Regions from separate parts of the Pseudarthrobacter sp. MEB009 genome, predicted to be linked through region 2. Evidence: predicted binding sites of a transcription regulator. Region 2 holds the regulator's gene; each other region holds the start of a gene.
What was found. The regulator HrcA, encoded in region 2, represses chaperone genes, less so after heat shock. The targets are predictions, from matches to a motif close to TTNGCACTCGNNNNNNNCGAGTGCNAA.
Positions count from the first base shown of each region.

Region 1: a site for HrcA is predicted at 2,983-3,009, ahead of QRN07_RS06830 (FmdB family zinc ribbon protein). Genes of this name have one in related genera too.
Region 3: a site for HrcA is predicted at 3,677-3,703, ahead of groL (chaperonin GroEL). Genes of this name have one in related genera too.
Region 4: a site for HrcA is predicted at 918-944, ahead of groES (co-chaperone GroES). Genes of this name have one in related genera too.

Region 1 is NZ_JARVTC010000007.1:202,907-207,899, reverse strand. Features, by position in the region: gene QRN07_RS06850 (hypothetical protein) at 1-604, opposite strand, end outside; gene QRN07_RS06845 (GNAT family N-acetyltransferase) at 686-1,306, opposite strand; gene galU (UTP--glucose-1-phosphate uridylyltransferase GalU) at 1,312-2,217, opposite strand; gene QRN07_RS06835 (5-formyltetrahydrofolate cyclo-ligase) at 2,328-2,948, shown strand; gene QRN07_RS06830 (FmdB family zinc ribbon protein) at 3,065-3,337, shown strand; gene cpaB (Flp pilus assembly protein CpaB) at 3,482-4,264, shown strand; gene QRN07_RS06820 (DUF4011 domain-containing protein) at 4,233-4,993, opposite strand, start outside.
Region 2 is NZ_JARVTC010000004.1:302,950-307,942, forward strand. Features, by position in the region: gene QRN07_RS03385 (PhoH family protein) at 1-58, opposite strand, end outside; gene QRN07_RS03390 (GerMN domain-containing protein) at 421-1,371, shown strand; gene QRN07_RS03395 (16S rRNA (uracil(1498)-N(3))-methyltransferase) at 1,358-2,137, opposite strand; gene dnaJ (molecular chaperone DnaJ) at 2,140-3,267, opposite strand; gene hrcA (heat-inducible transcriptional repressor HrcA) at 3,362-4,375, opposite strand; gene QRN07_RS03410 (DUF3097 domain-containing protein) at 4,551-4,993, shown strand, end outside.
Region 3 is NZ_JARVTC010000014.1:187,674-192,666, forward strand. Features, by position in the region: gene QRN07_RS15195 (ribonuclease HI family protein) at 1-215, opposite strand, end outside; gene QRN07_RS15200 (ABC transporter substrate-binding protein) at 482-1,789, shown strand; gene groL (chaperonin GroEL) at 1,870-3,498, opposite strand; gene QRN07_RS15210 (ABC transporter substrate-binding protein) at 3,787-4,993, opposite strand, start outside.
Region 4 is NZ_JARVTC010000007.1:180,846-185,838, forward strand. Features, by position in the region: gene QRN07_RS06745 (glycosyltransferase 87 family protein) at 1-19, shown strand, start outside; gene QRN07_RS06750 (DMT family transporter) at 1-876, opposite strand, end outside; gene groES (co-chaperone GroES) at 1,101-1,394, shown strand; gene groL (chaperonin GroEL) at 1,474-3,084, shown strand; gene QRN07_RS06765 (acyltransferase family protein) at 3,186-4,993, shown strand, end outside.

The sequences.
Region 1 (4,993 bases), on a different contig from region 2:
GTTCCGCAGCCGTCAGCGGCTTGGTGGCCCCGCTGTCGGCTTCCGCGTCAAAAGGGGGGTCCTCCCGGGGCGCCGGGCCGGCGTCGGGCGTGGCGGGGCGGCTGGCAGGTTCAACGCGATGCGGAGCCGGGCCCATGGCGTCGCGGAAGGCGGCCTCAACCCTGGCAGCCCGGTCCCGAAGCGCCAACCGGCGCAGGACCACCACGGCCAGGACGGTCAAGGCAAGGCAGGACAGGGGCAAGGCCGGCGACCCAACTCCGAAAGGCAGCAGAACGCCGGAGACAAAAGCGGTCAGCAGCGCCAGCAGGCCACCCAGCGCCAAAGCTGTGCGGCCGTAACGGATCCGGAACTGGCCGGTGGGCGGCGCGCCTGCTCCGGGGCCGGCGCTCTTCCTGGTATCCATTGCTTTCTCCTGCCGGGCGGCAACGTTCAGAGCCAGGCCCGCAGTGGGGTCAGGCAGCTCCTCGTGGGGGGTGTCCACCGGCATCTCGCCGGCGGGCAGGAACTGGCTGCGCCGGTTCCGAAGGACATAAGGGGCAACCCATACAATCCAGAGCACAACGGCAACCACAAGGATCACTGAGCTGCTAAGGGGGAAGTCCACACTCAAAACCGTATGAGCATCACGGCGGCTGCCGCCGCATTGGCCGCGGTGTGTCGTGGTCCGGCTGGCAAATCACTGGATTTATGACGTACGGGTCGTCAGCCACCGGTGCAGCAACCCCTCAGGGACCTCTTCTGATGTAAGCGCAAACGTGCGGTGATCAGCCCATTCACCGTTGATGTGGAGGTAGCGGGGCCGGTAGCCTTCGTCACGGAATCCCAGCTTCTCCACCACCCGCAGGCTGGGCCCGTTTTCGGGCCGGATATTGATCTCCATCCGGTGCAGCCCCAGGGTGCGGAAGCAATGGTCGGTGGCCAGCGCCACCGCTGTCGGTGCGATCCCCCGCCCCGCCCGGTCCTGGTCAACCCAGTAACCCAATGTGGCCATCATGGCTGAACCCCACACAATCGAAGACACCGTCAACTGGCCCACGATGGCCGCGGGGCCGCCGGGCACGCTGCGCTCAGCGATCACAAACGGCAAAGCCGTTGCCGCCGCCGCCTGCGAGTTCAGGGACCGCACCATCTGGCGGTAGTCAGGCAACCCCCCACCGGGTGCGGGGTTGGACGCCTCCCACGGGGCCAGCCATTCGTTGTTGCGCCCCCTGACGGCAGTCCATTCCTTCTTGTCCCGGTACCGGATGGGACGAAGGACCAGATCGTCGCACTCCAGCGTTACCGGCCAGATGGGGCCCAGCCGCATGGGTGCTACTTGGACAGCCCGGCAGTGAAGCCCGGCAGCCAGTCGCGCAGGCCGGAGCCAAGGTCTTCACTGTCAATGGCGAGCTGGATGCAGGCTTTCAGGTAACTCAGCTTGTCGCCGGTGTCATAGCGGCGGCCGCGGAACACCACGCCGTAAACACCGTGTCCCTCGCCTTCAACTGTGGCCAGTTCCTGCAGCGCATCCGTCAGCTGGATTTCACCGCCACGGCCCGGTCCCGTCTTTTCAAGGACGCCGAACACAGCGGGGTGCAGCACGTAGCGGCCAATGACGGCCAGGTTTGACGGCGCTTCCTCGACGCTTGGCTTCTCCACAAGCCGGTTGACGCGGACGTAGTCCTCTCCTGCAACCGCCTCGATGTCGGCGCAGCCATAGGCACTGATCTGCGACGGTTCAACTTCAATGAGTGCGACGACGGACCCGCCGGTTTTGGCCTGGACGTCAATCATGGTGGCAAGGAGTTCGTCGCGGGCATCGATGAGGTCATCGCCCAGGAGCACGGCGAAAGGTTCGTTGCCCACGTGCTGCCTGGCGCGCAGGACGGCGTGGCCCAGCCCGTTGGGGTCACCCTGGCGGACGTAGTGGATGTCCCCCAGGTTGCTGGCCGCCTGGATCGAGGCGAGTTTCCGGGTATCCCCTTTTTCGGCCAGGGTTGATTCCAGGGCCGGCACGCGGTCAAAGTGGTCTTCCAGGGCGCGCTTGTTGCGCCCCGTAATCATAAGGATGTCGTGCAGCCCCACGTGCACGGCTTCCTCCACCACATACTGGATGGCAGGCTTGTCCACCACAGGAAGCATTTCCTTGGGCATGGCCTTCGTGGCGGGAAGGAACCTGGTCCCCAGCCCGGCGGCGGGGATAACGGCTTTGCGCACTCTGGGGTTACTGGTAGTCACGGGACTAATCTAACCTCAGCGTCAACCATTCAGTAATCAGCACAGGCGTTGCCTGCACCGCGGAAACATCGCGGCCCGGCCCGCCGACACCGGCTTCCAAGGATGTCACCATGAGCGATGAAAACGCCACGGCGAAGGAGAACCTCCGGACTGAGCACCGGCGGCGGCGCTCCACCCGCAGCGCCGAGGGACTCGCAGCTGCCGGAGCCGGCCTCGCCCTGCACGGCCTGGACTGGGCCGACGCCGTCCTCGGCGGCCGTCGGGAAACCGTTTGCGCCTATCTCAGCGTGGGGACGGAGCCGCCCACCTTGCCCTTGATCCAGGCCCTCCATGCAGCTGGCCACCGCGTGCTGCTCCCCGTGTGCGAAGCCGAACGCGAGCTGAGCTGGGTGGACTGGCGGCCGGGGGTGCAGTTCGAACGAAGCAAGTTTGCTCCCCTGCTGGAGCCCACAGGCCCAAGGCACCCGACAACGGTTGCAGGGCAGGCTGCCCTGCTGTTCCTGCCGGCCACCGCTGTGGACCGCGATGGGAACCGCCTGGGCCAGGGCGGCGGATATTACGACGTGTTCCAGTCCCACCTGGCGGCAGCAGACCGCCACATCCCCCGCGCAGCAGTGGTTTTCGACGACGAGATCCTCCCCGCCGGAAGCATTCCTGCAGAACCCTTCGACAGGCCTATCCCCGCAGTCCTGACCCCGTCCGGCTTCCATCGCCTCTCCCGCCAGGATTGACCCAGCACTGAAGCCGCCGGCTGGAATGCTAGAATTGGCACTCAGGCCCTGCGACTGCTAATGGAACACCAATCGGCAGCACGGGACCTTCCCTTTGCCCAAGAGGAGGAGCACCAGTGCCAACCTATGCCTATGCCTGCAAGGACTGCGGCCACGTCTTCGACATCGTGCAGTCGTTCACCGACAGCACCCTGACCACGTGCCCCGAGTGCGGGGGAAACCTGCGCAAGAAGTTCAACAGCGTTGGTGTGGTCTTCAAGGGCTCCGGGTTCTACCGCACGGATTCCCGTGACGCCAAGGGAAGCACCGTCTCGCCTGCGCCTTCGGCCCCCGCGGCTGCGGCCGCCACACCTGCTGCCGCCCCGGCTGCGGCCGCCAAAGCCAGCTAGCACCCCTTCGGGTCCACCCGCCTGAGCAGGGGGTACGACGGCGGTCCCGGCTTTGTGCCGGTGCGCACCTGTGCTTGACCCGGCTTTGTCCACATAGCAGCTGCCCCTGTGTCATGCGGGGTTTCGTCGCGCTTACGGTGAAGCATGCGCGCTTCCCCCTACCGCCAGCGCCGCGGCAACATTCCTGGACAACGCGTGCACGGCAGTTCAGGCCGCGGCGGCTGGAGCAACGGGTCAAGGGCCACCCGGCGTTTCGGGGCCTGGCTGGGACGCAACCGTAGGCTGGCCGTTGCCCTGCTCCTGTGCGCCGCCGCGGCCATCACTGTCCACCGGCTCACTCCCGCCCCGCCCGCGTTGGCCGGGGTCCTGGCGGCGGCACGTGACCTTCCGGCGGGGACGGCGCTGCAGGCGTCGGACCTAGCTGAGCTGATGGTGCCTCCCGGCCTGCTCGCTTCCGGTTTCCTGCAGGACCCCGGCCAGGTGGCGGGCATGCAGCTGGCAGCCCCAGTGCGCAAGGGCCAACCGCTGGCGGACACGCTGCTGGTGGGTCCGGGCCTCCTGGCCGGGACAACTCCCGGGTCGGCGGCCGTGCCGCTCCGGATGGCCGATCCGTCCTCGATCCAGCTGGTGGCGCCGGGCCAACTGGTGAACGTGGTGCTTACGCCCTCGGACGGCTTCGAACCCCTGGCACCCTCAGAAGTCCTTGCCAAGGGAGTGCCGGTCCTGTGGACCTCCGGCAAGGGCGCCCAGGACGGGCAGTGGCTTGGCACGGCTGAGACCGAGGGCCTGCTGGTGGTTGCTGCCGACAGCAGCCAAGCCGAGCGCCTGGCCGGGGCGTCCACGCGGGGCCGGCTGTTTTTTGTCCTTGTTGGCCCGCCTTATCAGCCCGCTGCCATCAGCCCCAGTGCGGCGGCTTCTGTTCCTTGAGCCACGCATCGTGGTCGTCCTCGCGGTCGCCCCAGCCCTTGGGATCGTCCTCCGCCGCCTTGGTGGGGAGGATGCCGGCGGTCCCTGCAGTGCCGTTGGCCGGAGTGTCCGCCGGTTCAGCGGCCGTGGACGGGTCAGTGCTGCTGCCGGCAGGCTGCTCTCCTGCGGCGGCATTTGTCGTTTCGTTCGCGGCCATGGTGCCCGCCTCCTCGTTGCCCGGGCCGGTGGCCCGTAGGTCGTCTGTGTCCGGTTCAGCGCCGCCGGCGCCGGGGTTCCGGGTGTCCGGCAGGTCCGCAGCTTCGGCGGCGGGAGCCGCTGCAGGGCCTGCGGCCGGTTCCTGGGCAGCAGCAGCCGGCTCATTCACGGCAACCGCAGCAGCGGCCCGTTCCTGGCTGGCCGCGGCGGACCGCCTGGCAGCCTGCCCTGCCGCGCCGATTCCGTTCAGTGCCTGGTCCACGTCGTCGTCCAGGAAGCCCGTGGCATGATCTGTCCGGGCGGGCAGGACCATCCGCTCAAGTCCCAGGTATTCCGCGATCCTGTCCGCGCAGGCGGACGGGTCTGTGAAGACTTCAATGGTCCACAGCGGCATGTACCGCCAGCCCAGGCGCTCCAGCAGCTCCGGCCGCAGCCGGCTCCGTTCACGGACGCTCATGCTGCGGTACTGCCCGGTGCCGTCGGATTCGATCGCCACCGGCCGGTTCAGGGCGGAATCGTCCTGGCCCATGGTGC
Region 2 (4,993 bases):
CGGCCGCCATGCCCTCTCCTGTGGTGAGCCGGCGCTTTCCATTCGCTGATTCAGTCATGGTGCTGGCCCGCAGGCCCGTGGTCCCCTCAAGGTCGAAGTGCTTTCCGTCTGGCCGGGCGGGACTTCCGGTACGTGCTGGTCCCGGCCCAGTGATCCCTCCATCTTACGCCAGCACACACCGCCGCCCGCGATCAGGACCCTGGTAGCCACCGGCTGCCGGTGCGGCTGGTGGGTGCCGTGCTCCCCCGTTAGGTATCAACTTCATATCGTCCTCATATCGTTCCCGTTGCAGTTCCGGCATGACCCGGATCCGGAGCACTTCCCGGCTGCACCCTGTGTAATGCTGGAAACCCAGCTACTGCTGGACAGCGGGCCGCCCGGGGATCGGCCCTCCACACCAGGAAAGGACAGGCAACAACAGTGCCCGAAACCGCTGCGCCCTTCGGGGCCGGACAAAGTGCACGCCGCGCGCGGGCACTGGTTCTTGCGGGCCTTCTTGTTGTTCCCGCCCTGTCCGGCTGCATCGCCGACCCCGGCGCTTCGGAGTCCAGCACCCTGACAGCCAGCCCTTCGGTGACAGGCACACCCGACATTCCGGCCACCAGCTCCCCACTGGAAACAACCCAGTCCTCCAACAAGGCCCCCGTCTATTGGCTGGGCCGGACCAACAACAATGTCTTCCTTTACCGCGAGTTCCGCGACGTCCCGGACCAGGAAAACCCTGTCACACGCGCCCTGCGGGCCATGATGGACGAGAAACCCCTCGACGCGGATTTCTTTACGCCCTGGCAAAATCCTTCCAAGCTGGCCACGTCCATTTCGGGCAAGGATGTCATCACGGTGGATGTTTCGGAGGACGCCTTCAACAGCAACCTCGACGCCGACACCGCCAACCGGGCCATCCAGCAGCTCGTTTATACGGCCACAGCCGCCGGGGCCAGTTCGGGCCTGATCGACACCGGCCAGCAGATCCGGGTCCGGATCCTGGTGGACGGGCACACCGATTACATGGCGTTCGGCCATGTCCAGCTCGGCGCCCTGATGACCCGCGCCACCGGGCTGCTGGCTCCGGTCTGGATCATCGACCCTCAGGAAGGCACCGAGCTGCGGTCCGGCAGCGTCAAAATCGGCGGCCGCAGTTCGGTCTCGGGCGGCAAGCTCCGCTGGCAGATCCTGCGGTCCGAGAAGAACGGCACCAAGGAGCCCTTCCTGACCGGCGAGACCACCACGGCCCCCGAACCCGGGAGTGCCGGGCTGTTTACGCTTGCCCTGACGCTGCCGGCCGGGGACTACGAGGCAAAGGTGGCCCAGTTGGGTGCCGACGACCAGGTGGACCGCAACGAGGACACCCGCTCGTTCACTGTGCGGTAGCGTCCCAGCGGCCCAGCACATCGCTGGCGAGCACGACGGCGGCCGGTCCGGCCGTGGAGGAGCGCAGGACGTGGTGCCCCAGCAGGGCAGTCACGGCACCCTGATCGCACAGGCGCGTCACTTCGCGGGGGCTGATCCCGCCTTCGGGGCCGACGATCAGCAGCACCTCGCGCACTGCGGCCGTAGACTCCCCGGCCCACGCCGACAGGACGGAGCGGAGCGGCCGGACAGCGTTTTCGTGCAGGATGACGGCCAGGTCCGCGGCTTCCACAGCGCCGGCGAGGGCGGCAGTGTCGACGGCGGCCCGCACCTCAGGCACCCAGGCCCGGCGGGCCTGTTTGGCGGCGGCAGTCACCGTGGACTGCCACTTGGCGTGCGCCTTCGCGGCACGGTCACCCTTCCAGCGGACGATGGCCCGTTCGGACTGCCACGGGATGACTGCGTCGATTCCCAGTTCCGTGGCCGTCTCGATGGCGAGCTCGTCCCGGTCGCCTTTCGCCAGGGCCTGGACCAGGACAAGGCGGATGTCAGGCCGGTCCTCCCGGGCCACGGATATGCACTCAACTTCCAGTGCCGCGGACGAGGCAGCCACCACAACTCCGCTGAGCCTGGTGCCTGCACCGTCCACGATGTCCACGGGCTCACCGGGCGCCAGCCGTTTCACGGCCACGGCGTGCCGGGCTTCAGGGCCCTCCAGGACAAACCTGCCCTGGGGGTGCACCTGGTCCAGCGCGCCGGCGGTGGTGAAAAAGACGGGGTTGCTCACCGCTACAGGTTACCGAGCCGGTCCCGCAGCTTGGCGAACATACCGCCGCTGGCCGCGAGCTTGCCTTCGGTGATCTGCTCCCCGCGCAGCTTGGCCAGCTGCCGCAGCAGGTCCTCCTGGGCCTGGTCCAGCCTCGCGGGCGTCTCCACCTGGAGGTGCACCTTAAGGTCGCCGCGGCCGTACCCGCGCAGGTGCGTGACGCCGAGGCCGCGCAGCGTGATGATCTCCCCGGACTGGGTACCGGGCTTGACGTCGATGTCCTGGCTGCCGTCGAAGGTTTCCAGGCTGACGTCGGTTCCCAGCGCAGCCGCCGTCATGGGAATGTTCAGTGTGGCGTGCAGGTCGTCGCCGTCCCGGACGTAGGTGGCGTCGTTGTTGACGCGGATCTCCACGTACAGGTCGCCGGCAGGGCCACCCGCAGGGCCGGCTTCACCCTGGCCGGAAAGCTGGATCCGGGTGCCCGTGGCAACGCCTGCGGGGACCTTGATGGTCAGCGAACGGCGGCTGCGGATGCGTCCCTGCCCGCTGCACTCGTTGCAGGGGTCCTTGATGACCGTGCCGAAGCCTTCGCAGGTACCGCACGGCGCCGCCGTCATGACCTGGCCCAGGATGGACCGGACGGCCCGCTGGACCTGGCCGCTGCCACCGCAGATGTCGCAGCGTTCCGGCGAGGTGCCGGGCTGGCAGCAGGAGCCGTCGCAGGTGGGGCACGTGACGGCGGTATCCACCTCCAGCTTCCGGTTGACACCGAAAACGGCGTCCTTAAGTTCGATCCGAACGCTGATCAGGGCGTCCTGGCCGCGCCGGACGCGGGAGGCCGGGCCGGCCGAGCCGCCTGCGCCGAAAAAGGTGTCGAAGATGTCCTGGAACGCGAAGCCCTGGCCGGCATAGCTGCCGCCGCCAAAGCCGTTGTCAGTGCCGTTTTCGTTGCCGGTGGTGTCGTAGACCCGCCGTTTCTGCGGATCCGACAGGACCTCGTAGGCATGCGTGACGGCCTTGAAACGGTCGGACGCGTCGTCCCCGGGGTTGACGTCCGGGTGCAGGGTGCGGGCCAGTTTGCGGTAGGCCTTTTTGATCTCTTCGCCCGTAGCCTCCGGTGAGACTCCAAGGACGTCGTAGTGGCTGCTCAAAGTTCGTGTCTCTTCCTTGTTGTACTGCCGGCAGTTCGACTGCCGGTGTTGCTCTTGGTGCCCTGTCGGCGCGCGGCCGACCGGGCAGGCCTGTTCAGGGACCCAGGATCCGGGACAGGTATCGGGCCACAGCCCTGACGGCGGCCATGGTGGTGGGGTAATCCATGCGGGTTGGTCCAAGGATGCCGATTTTCGCGGTGCTGTCCGGACCGTAGGCGGTGGCCACCACCGATGCCTCGGCCAGCCCGTCGTACGGGTTTTCCCGGCCGATACTGACCGCAACACCGCGGGGGTCCTGCGCCATTTCGCTGAGCAGGCGGAGCATCACCACCTGCTCCTCCAGGGCTTCCAGGACGGGTCCGATGCTGAGCGGGAAATCCACGTTGGAGCGGGCCAGGTTGGCGGTCCCCGCCATCACCATACGTTCCTCGCGGCTGTTCTGCCCCAGGATCTCCAGCCCGTTGGCCAAGGCCTGCGCGGCCTGGCGGTGGACAGGCGCCACGGCGGACACCACCGCGGGCAGCACCATGCTGAGCCGGCCCAGCGGCGTCCCGGCAAGGGTCGCCAGGAACCGGGTCCGCAGGCCGGCGAGGGCGTCGTCAGCAAGGTCGTGGCCAACGTCAATGACCCGCTGCTCCACCTTGCCGCTGTCGGCAATCAGCACAACCAGCACTTTCCGGGGGGCGAGCAGGACAAATTCGATGTGCCGGATCTGGGCCCGGCTCAGGTGCGGGTACTGGACCACTGCCACCTGGTTGGTCAGCTGGGAGAGCATCCGGACCGTGCGGTCCAGGACATCGTCCAGGTCATCGGAGCCTTCCAGCAGCGACTGGATGGCCCGCCGTTCCGGCGGCGACAACGGTTTGACCGCGGAAATCTGGTCCACAAACAGGCGGTAGCCCTTGTCCGTGGGGATCCGGCCGGCGCTGGTGTGCGGCGCCGTAATGAGGCCCTCGTCCTCCAGGGCCGCCATGTCGTTGCGGATCGTGGCGCTGGAGACGCCAAGATGGTGCCGCTCCACGAGGGCTTTGGAGCCCACGGGTTCGCGGGAATGGACGTAGTCCTCCACGATGGCCCGCAGGACTTCCAGCTTGCGTGGCTCGCTCATAGTCCACCTCCATCCGGGATTGGGGCCGCCGCGCCGCCTGGGCAACGCGGCCCCGTCAGTTAGCACTCGGCATGCCTTAGTGCCAACAGTCTATTACGCCCCGCCCCGTTGTTAGCATTGGTACCGCTCCGGGCGAAATTCCGGGCCACGAACCAACTGCGAGGCGGAGTCAACCATGGATTACCAGAACTGGGGGCCGGCAGACATGTCCACCCCGGCCCGCACCACCCTGCCCGAGGTCCCGGTGGAGCGCGGAATGGTTTTGGAGGACGTCCAGTCCGGCTGGGTCGGTGCCGTAACCCGGGTGGAGAAGTCCGGCGGCATGCATGTGGTGGCCTTGGAGGACCGGCGGGGAAAGTCCCGGTCCTTCCGGTTGGGGTTCGGCTTCCTCCTGGAGGGCCGGCCCATCAAACTGGTTCCGCCTGCGCCGCGTGCCGCTCCCACCACTGCGGCGGGCCGGACCGCTTCCGGTTCCGTTCGGGTGGCCGGCCAGCGCGCCCAGGTGGCGAAGGCAAGCCGCATCTGGGTGGAGGGCAAGCACGACGCCGAGCTGGTGGAAAAAGTCTGGGGCGATGACCTCAGGGTGGAGGGCATCGTCGTCGAGCCTCTCCACGGCAT
Region 3 (4,993 bases), on a different contig from region 2:
ATGACGTACTGGCTGTCGCAGAGGATGTGCAGGTCCTCGCCAGGCAGGTGCGCCGTGGCGCGGAACAGGTCCAGCACCGCCATCAGTTCGCCCTGGTTGTTGGTGCCATGCGGCCAGCCACCAGCCCGCCAGCAGTCGTCATCCACGTACCAGGCCCATCCGGCGGGGCCGGGATTTCCCAAAGCCGAACCGTCAGCCGCTGCAGTAATCGTCACCGGTCCATCCTGCCAGAGAGCCAGGACATTCCCGATTCCGGGCGGCATGGTGCCGTTCCGGCACCGGGCACACCGCACCCTGCTGACCCCTGATGCACACACGTTCTTCGCAATTTTCGGAAAGCGGTTACCGAAAAAGTCTTGACGAGGCCCCTGCGGTGGGAAACAATCACTTCTACAACCTGAGAAAACGTTTTCTCATGCGGAGTGAAATGGATGTCCCACTCCCAGGGAAACGTGCAGACCATCACCAGGAAGGTTCATCAATGACGATCCCTACCAGCCTCGGCAGGCGCTTCCGGCTCGGCGCAGCCGCCGTAGCCTTCTCCATCCTTGCAACCGGCTGCGGTGCCGCCGGAAGCTCCAACAGCGACGAAGTGACCTTGCGCTTTGCCTGGTGGGGCAACGAGTACCTGAACGCCCAGACCGAAAAGGTCATCGCCGCTTTCGAAGCCGAACACCCGAACATCAACATCGAATCCGAACCCGGCGAATGGGGCGGCTACTGGGACAAGCTGGCTACCAAGACGGCCGCCAACGATGCCCCTGACGTCATCCAGATGGACCAGAAGTACATCGCAGAGTACGGCGGCCGCGGCGCCCTCCTGGACCTCGCCAAGCAGGACGGCATCGACACCGGAAAACTGGACAAGGAAGCCCTGGCCTCCGGCCAGTACGACGGGTCGCAATACGGGCTCAGCACCGGCCAGAACGCCTACGTGATCATGGCCAACACCAAGGTCTTCGAAGCCGCCAACGTCCCGATCCCCGATGACGCCACCTGGACCTGGGACGACTTTATGGACACGGCAGCGAAAATCAGCGCGTCCGGCGACGGCAAGACCTATGGCGCCGCCTACGGCAGCAACGAGGCGGACCTGATCATTTGGCTCCGGCAGCACGGCGAAGCCCTATATTCCGCTGATGGAAAGCTGGACTTCGACACCGCAACCGCCGCCTCCTTCTGGGAACGGCTGAAGGAACAGCGCGATTCGAAGGCCAGCCCACCGGCCACGGTGGCGACGGAGGACTCAGGGGCCGGCCTGGAGGAAAGCCTCTTCGGCACCAACCGCGTAGGCATGGCCTGGTGGTGGACCAACCAGCTGGGTTCCCTTGAAGCCACTACCGGGGGCAGCATCAAGATGCTCCGGGCCCCCAGCACGGACGGCTCCTCGGCGGACAATGGCATGTACTACAAGCCCACCATGTTCTGGTCCGCGTCGTCCCGATCCAAGCACCCGGCCGAGGCCGCGACGTTCATCAATTACCTGACCAACAACCCTGAAGCCGGCAAGATCCTGATGACGGACCGCGGCGTGCCCACCAACACGGACATCGTCCAGGCCATCACCCCGGACCTGAAGCCGGCCGATACCACGGTGGTGTCCTTCCTGAAGGACATCTCCCCGGACATCAAAGCCGCGCCCGCCGTTCCGCCCGTCGGCGCCGGCAGCGTCCAGAACGTCATCAAGCGCTTCACTGACGAGGTGCTGTATGACCGGCTTAGCCCGTCAGCTGCAGCCGAAGGCTTCCGGAAGGAAGTTGACGAAATGCTTTCCAGCGCACGTAAGTAAAAGTCCACACACCAAAGCGGCCCCCTCCGAGGAGGGGGCCGCTTTGGTGTACGGCGGGACTGGTCCCGGCGAAGGGGTGGCTAGAAGCCGCCCATGCCGCCCATGTCGTCGCCGCCGCCTGCGGGGGCGGGGTTCTTCTCGGGCTTGTCAGCAACAACTGCCTCGGTGGTGAGGAAGAGACCGGCAATGGAGGCCGCGTTCTGCAGGGCAGAGCGGGTCACCTTGACGGGGTCGTTGATGCCGGCTGCCAGCAGGTCGACGTATTCGCCGGTGGCTGCGTTCAGGCCGTGGCCTGCGGGCAGGCCACGGACCTTGTCAACCACAACGCCCGGCTCCAGGCCGGCGTTGTAGGCGATCTGCTTCAGCGGAGCGTCGATGGCAACGCGGACGATGTTGGCGCCCGTTGCTTCGTCGCCGGAGAGCTGCAGGTTGGCGAACGCCTTGGCGCCGGCCTGGATGAGGGCGACGCCGCCACCGGCGACGATGCCTTCTTCAACGGCTGCCTTGGCGTTACGCACGGCATCTTCGATGCGGTGCTTGCGCTCCTTGAGCTCAACTTCGGTAGCGGCACCGGCCTTGATGACTGCAACGCCGCCGGCCAGCTTGGCCAGGCGTTCCTGCAGCTTCTCGCGGTCGTAGTCCGAATCGGAGTTTTCGATCTCGGAACGGATCTGGGCAACGCGGCCGGCAATCTGGTCGGCGTCGCCTGCACCCTCAACGATGGTGGTCTCGTCCTTGGTGACAACAACCTTGCGTGCCTGGCCCAGGAGTTCAAGGCCTGCAGTTTCGAGCTTCAGGCCAACCTCTTCGGAGATGACCTGGCCGCCGGTGAGGACGGCGATGTCGGCCAGCTGGGCCTTGCGGCGGTCGCCGAAGCCCGGAGCCTTGACGGCGACTGACTTGAAGGTGCCGCGGATCTTGTTCACGATCAGCGTGGCCAGGGCCTCGCCTTCGATGTCCTCGGCGATGATCAGCAGCGACTTGTTGGACTGCATGACCTTTTCGAGGACAGCAACCAGTTCCTTGACGTTGGAGATCTTGGAGTTGACGATCAGGATGTACGGGTCCTCGAGGACCGTTTCCTGGCGCTCTGCGTCAGTGACGAAGTACGCGGAAATGTAGCCCTTGTCGAAGCGCATGCCTTCGGTGAGCTCGAGTTCCAGGCCGAAGGTGTTGGATTCCTCGACCGTGATGACGCCTTCCTTGCCCACCTTGTCCAGGGCTTCGGCAATCAGCGCACCGATTTCGTCGTCACCGGCAGAGATCGATGCCGTGGCAGCGATTTCTTCCTTGGTTTCGATTTCCTTGGCGGAGTTCAGCAGCTCGGCAGTAACTGCCTCGACTGCCTTCTCGATGCCGCGCTTGAGGGAGAGCGGGTCGGCGCCGGCGGCAACGTTGCGCAGGCCTTCCTTGACCAGTGCCTGTGCCAGCACGGTGGCGGTGGTGGTACCGTCGCCAGCGACGTCGTCCGTCTTCTTGGCAACTTCCTTGACCAGCTCTGCGCCGATCTTCTCGTAAGGATCGTCCAGCTCGATCTCCTTGGCGATGGAAACACCATCGTTGGTGATCGTGGGGGCGCCCCACTTCTTTTCGAGGACGACGTTGCGTCCACGCGGGCCGAGGGTGACCTTAACGGCGTCGGCGAGGATGTTCAGGCCCCGCTCAAGGCCGCGGCGTGCCTCTTCATCAAATGCAATGATCTTGGCCATAACGGCAGTAGTCCTTTCGGGGACAGACGTTAAGAATGAACCTTCGCTGCGGTGCCCGCGACGGACGACCTTTCGCCGGTGGCCTCTGTATGCCCCCGGGTCCGGGTCTCACTTCAGGAAGGTGTTTCTCTCGCTCCGAATCCGGCGCCAGGCGCTGCCGGCCGGAACCGGACATCGCTTAGCAGTCGATACGTCAGAGTGCTAACTCAATAATTAGCACTCTCCACGTGTGAGTGCAAGCGAATGAAGCCCTGTTCCGCTCTGCGCAAAGAGGCGTGGGACGGTGCCTTAGCTCCCGGCCCGGCCCGCCGTCTCGGTGCCTGAGGCTGCCGGCACGTTGTCGTCGCCGTACCTGAACACGCTGTAGGTGGCAGCGGTGATGTCCCCGTTGGCGTCGAAGGCAACCGGCCCTGACTCGCCGTCGTAATTGATCCCCGGGCCCGAACCCGCTGCCGGAAGGCAATCCGCGTAGGAAAGGCAAGGCGTCACCGCCGGAGCCGTCGCGGTTGCCTCGGTTGTTCCGCCGGAGACGGCGATCAGGTTGGCGGCGATGGATGCGCCGGAGTCGTCGTCCGCCTTGGCTGCAGCCAGCACGGCCAGGGTGACGGCGTCGAAGGTTTCGGCGGCGAAGGAGACGTCTTTGAGGTCCGGCGCCACTGCCAGCAGCCTGGCCTGGAAGGCGGGCGTGGGCAGCTTGCCGGGGACCAGGGCGCGGGCCCCGGTCAGTGCTTTGGGGGCCAGCGCGGAACCGTACCTGGCGAAGGCGCCGTCGCTGAGGATGAGGCGCGTGCCGGGAACCCCCGCCTTGGCCAGTTCCTGCAGGGCCCCTTCCGCGCCGTCACGTGCGATGAGGATTACGGCTCCCGGGGCCGCGGCACCGGCTGCTGCCGCCGCACTGCGTGCCTCTCCGGGTTTGAACGCGGTGTTGGCCACCACGTCCAGGCCGGCCTGGCGGGCCGCTTCCGCAGCGGCAGTGGCCACGTCCTTGCCGTAGGCGCTGTCCTGGTACAGCACCGAAACTGTGGTGGCGCCGCCGTCCCCGGCGAGTTTGGCGAGCAGCGGGCCCTGGGCAACGTCCGCGGCCGCGGTGCGGAAGTAATAACCGCCGCTGTCGATTGCGGTGAGGCCTGCAGCCGTGTTGGCGGGCGAGATGAGTGGCGTGCGTGCACGGGAGAGCACATCGATGGCTTCGGCGGCATGGCTCGAATCGGTAGGCCCGATGACCACGTCCGCTTCGGATTCCACCAGCCGGTGGGCCTGGGCTGCCGTGTCCTGCCCCGCCGTGGCAGGCAGGAGTTCCACCTGCCTGCCCTTGAGCCCGCCGTCGGCGTTGATTTCCTTGACTGCCAGCCTGGCCGCGGCCTGCTGGGAATCGTTGAGGTGGCTTCCGTCGCCGGTGTTGTCCAGGATAAGGCCCACCCGCAGGACGCCGTCACCGGAAGCAGCGGCCGTGGCGGCCCCATCGGTGCGGGCGTTGCCGGTCATCCCGGAGCAT
Region 4 (4,993 bases), on a different contig from region 2:
CGACGGGCTGACCGGCTGAGGGGCCCGGCCGGCGCCGGTCAGGAGGACGCCGGAGATCACCAGGACGCCGCCCAGGACCTGCGGGACCGTAATGGGCTGGCCCAGCAGCACCGTGATCACCGCTGTGAAGACCGCGATCAGGTTGAGGTAGTTTCCGGCGTTGGCCGCTGACGTCCGCTTCAGCGCCAGGTTCCACAGCAGGTAGGACCCCAGCGACGGGAACACGGCGATGTACGCCAGCGACCAGTTGCCCGATGCCGTGGCCGGGAGTCCGGCGCCGGCAGCCAGCGCCACCGGGGCGAGGACCAGCGCAGCCATTGCCACCTGCACCGCTGTGGCCGTGATGGCCGGCAGGGACAGCCGCCGGGCGATGATCGTATACAGGGCCCAGACGGTGATGGCCGCGACGATCAGGAGTTCACCCGCGCCGAGCGAGAAGGTCAGCAGCCGTTCCACATCTCCGCCTGAGAGGACCAGCAGCACCCCGGCCAGGCCCAGCCCGATGCCTGCCCACCCCAGCGGACGTGGCCGCTCCCGCAGCAGCACCACCGAGAGCACCACGATCAGCGCGGGGTTGGCGGCTGTCACAAGGGAAGCGTTGAGGGCTGAGGTGTGCTGCAGTGCGCTGTACAGCAGCAGCGTGTAGCCGCTCATGCCCAGCACGCTCAGGAGCAGCAGCACCCGCCAGTGGCGCAACACTGCCCTCCAGTCGGGCCGCTCGACGGCCTGCGCCAGGACCAGGAGCGGCACGGCGGCCAGGGCCCAGCGCCAAAACGTCAGCTGGAGCGGTTCCATGGTTTTCACGGCGGCCTGGCCCACCACGAAGTTGCCCGCCCAGAAGAGGTTCGCAAGAATCAGGTAGATGGCTGCCCGCACCGCTCAAATGTACAGCCACGCTGTCCGCCCATGACGAAATGCTGGCACTCACCTTGACCGAGTGCTAACCCTTACATAGAGTCTCTATTAGCACTCTCCCTAGGAGGGTGCTAACACATGAAGAGCTGCCAGCCAGGCTGCTGCCGGCACCGCGACGACGGTTTGCCAGCCAGGCGGGAGAGCTTTCCAGTCCACAAATTTGCTGACGTAAAGGAGAGGTCCGAGTGTCGGTCTCTATTAAGCCTCTTGAGGATCGTATTGTTGTCCGCCCGCTCGAAGCCGAGCAGACCACGGCTTCCGGCCTGGTCATCCCGGACTCCGCGCAGGAAAAGCCGCAGGAAGGCGAAGTTGTTGCAGTCGGCCCCGGCCGCTTCGAAGATGGCAACCGCGTTCCCGTTGACGTAGCCGTTGGCGACGTCGTTATCTACTCCAAGTACGGTGGAACCGAAGTCAAGACCGGCGGCACCGAGTACCTCGTGCTGTCCGCCCGCGACGTCCTGGCGATCGTCGTAAAGTAACCCTCCCGGATCCCCGCGCTGCTGGTCATGCTCTTAGCTGGTCAGCCGCGCGGGGTTTCTGTCTTGAAAGGACAAAACCATGGCAAAGCAGCTTGCGTTTAACGACGCTGCCCGCCGGTCGCTCGAAGCCGGCATCGACAAGCTCGCCAACACGGTCAAGGTGACGCTCGGCCCCCGCGGCCGCAACGTCGTCCTGGACAAGAAGTGGGGTGCTCCGACCATCACCAACGACGGCGTGACCATCGCCCGTGAGGTCGAACTGGATGACCCGTACGAAAACCTTGGCGCGCAGCTGGCCAAGGAAGTCGCCACCAAGACCAACGACGTTGCCGGCGACGGCACCACCACGGCTACGGTCCTGGCCCAGGCACTGGTCAAGGAAGGCCTGCGCAACGTTGCCGCCGGCGCCGCTCCCGGCCAGATCAAGCGCGGCATCGAGGTTTCCGTTGAAGCCGTCGCCGCCCGCCTGCTCGAGAACGCCCGCCCGGTTGAAGGCACCCAGGTTGCCAACGTTGCAGCCATCTCGGCCCAGAGCGATGAGATCGGCGAACTGCTCGCCGAAGCATTCGGCAAGGTCGGCAAGGATGGTGTGATCACCATCGAGGAGTCCTCCACCACGCAGACCGAACTGGTCCTCACCGAAGGCATGCAGTTCGACAAGGGCTACCTGTCCCCGTACTTCGTCACCGACGCGGAACGCCAGGAAGCTGTCCTCGAAGACGCCCTGATCCTGATCAACCAGGGCAAGATCTCCTCGGTGCAGGACTTCCTGCCGCTGCTGGAAAAGGCGCTGCAGAGCTCCAAGCCGCTCTTCATCATTGCTGAGGACGTTGACGGCGAAGCCCTCTCCACCCTGATCGTCAACCGCATCCGCGGCACCCTGAACGTGGTTGCCGTCAAGGCTCCGGGCTTCGGCGACCGCCGCAAGGCCATGCTCCAGGACATCGCCACCCTCACCGGTGCGCAGGTTGTTTCCCCGGAGCTGGGCCTGAGCCTGGACACGGTTGGCCTTGAGGTGCTGGGCACTGCCCGCCGCATCACGGTCACCAAGGACAACACCACCATCGTTGACGGCGCCGGTTCGGCAGAAGACGTAGCAGCCCGGGTTGCCCAGCTGCGCGCCGAGCTGACCCGCACCGACTCCGACTGGGACAAGGAAAAGCTCCAGGAACGCCTGGCCAAGCTGGCCGGCGGCATCGGCGTGATCAAGGTCGGCGCAGCCACCGAGGTTGAGCTGAAGGAAAAGAAGCACCGCATCGAAGATGCTGTGTCGTCCACCCGCGCCGCCCTCGAAGAAGGCATCGTGGCCGGCGGCGGTTCCGCGCTGATCCACGCGTTGAAGGCCCTGGACGAGGATTCCGCTGTCCTGGCCCTCGAAGGTGACGCAGCAGCAGCTGTTGGCATCGTCCGCCGCGCACTGGTCCAGCCGCTGCGCTGGATCGCCCAGAACGCCGGGTTCGACGGTTACGTTGTCACGGCCAAGGTTGCCGAGCTCGAAACCAACAACGGTTTCAACGCCAAGTCCGGCGAGTACGAGGACCTGATCGGCGCCGGTGTCATCGACCCGGTCAAGGTCACCCGTGCGGCCCTCCGCAACGCTGCCTCCATCGCAGCGCTGGTCCTCACCACCGAAACCCTCGTGGTGGAGAAGCCCGCTGATGAAGACGAGCACGCGGGTCACAGCCACTAGGCTGAATCCGCTTTCCGAAGGCCGGTCCGGCGTCTGCCGGGCCGGCCTTCGGCGTCTCTCCGGTAGAATTGATGCTTTGCCTACCGCTGGAGGATCGTCCCGTGTCGTTTGCGAGAACCTCGTCGCCCCCCGGTGTGGACCCCAAAAAGCCTGCCGGCAAGCGGAAATCCACGTTCCGCGCCGAGATCCAGGGCCTCCGTTCGCTCGCTGTCCTGATGGTGGTGACGTACCACGTCTGGTTTGGCCGCGTCTCCGGCGGCGTTGATGTTTTCCTGCTGATTTCCGCGTTCCTGATGACCCTCCAGTTCACCGGCCGCTACGACCGCCGCGAACCGGTGGCTCTTTTCAAACACTGGCTGCACCTGTTCCGCCGCCTGCTTCCCGCGGCGGTCACGGTGATCGTGGCCACCCTCGCGGCCGCGGCCCTGCTGCTGCCCCGGACCCGCTGGCTGGACCTGATCGACCACGGCTGGGCTGCGATGTTCTACTTCGAGAACTGGCTCCTGCAGAAGCAGGCCGTGGACTACTATGCCGCTGACCACAGCGGGGCCGGTCCGCTGCAGCACTTCTGGTCCCTCTCCATCCAGGGGCAGGTTTTTATCCTGTGGCCGCTCATCTTCGTGCTGGCAGCCTTTGCCGCCCGGCGGTACCGGTTGTCCTACCGGCCGCTGCTGGCCTACGTGTTCTTCGGCATTTTCCTGGTCTCCCTGATCTACTCGATCGTCTTCACGGCCACCAACCAGGGCCAGGCCTATTTCGACACCGGCGCGCGCCTGTGGGAGTTCGCGCTGGGAACACTGGTGGCCCTGATCCTCCCCGGGCTGAGGCTGCGGACCGCGCACCGCATTGTGATGGGCTGGGTGGGCATTGCTGCCATGCTGGCCTGCGGCATACTACTTGACGTCGAGGGCGCTTTCCCCGGTGTCGCCGCCCTGTGGCCCACGGTGGCTGCCGCCCTGGTGATCGCCGCGGGCAGGACCGGCAGCCCGTTCGGCGTGGACAGATTCCTCGCCTCGAAACCCCTGGTGCGGCTGGGCGACAACTCCTACGCCCTGTACCTGTGGCACTGGCCCGTCCTGGTCATCTCCCTGGCCTGGACCGGCAAGGAACACGCCGGCTGGTTGGCCGGCACCATCATCATCCTCACCTCACTGGGCCTGGCCTACCTCACCACACGCTTCATCGAGAAGCCTTGGCGTGAATGGCGGTGGCCCGAGGTCAACAAGCGCCGGGCTGTCCTGGCGGTCCTGCTCGCCGTGGCGGTGGCCGCGGCCCCGCTGGGCCTGTGGCGGCAGCAGATCGTCCAGTCCAACTCCATCACTTCCATCGGATTGGACGACCCCCGTTATCCGGGTGCCCGCGCCCTCAGCCCCGGCTACCAGTTCACGCCTGACCCTGCAGCTGAGCCGGTCCCCAAAGTAGAGGCCATCGCCGAAGAGTGGCCGGAATTTCCGGAACCCTGCATCGGGGCCGGTGAAAACGCCAGTATCTGCACCAACGGTGTTGAGGGGGCGGCCAAGCACATTGTCATCCTCGGCAGTTCCCACGCCTATGTCATGAACACGCCGGTGCTGATGATGGCCGAGAAGTACAACTGGCGTGTCACCTCCATCACCAAGGGTTTCTGCCCCCTCACCGACGAGCCGGGTCCCGAAATTACCGCGGAGTGCCTTGACTTCAACAAGGAGGCCATGGAACAGGTCCTCGACATAAAACCCGACCTGGTGCTCACCATCAGCACGAGGACCTCTGCCGATCCCGGCACACCTGAAGTGCTGGAGGATTCCTGGCTCGCGCAGGCGCGCAAGCTCAACGACGCCGGCATTGAGGTGGTTGGTGTCCGCGAGACGCCCCGGATGCCCCACGTGCCAAACTGCCTGGCCGCGCACCCGGATGACCCGGCGGCCTG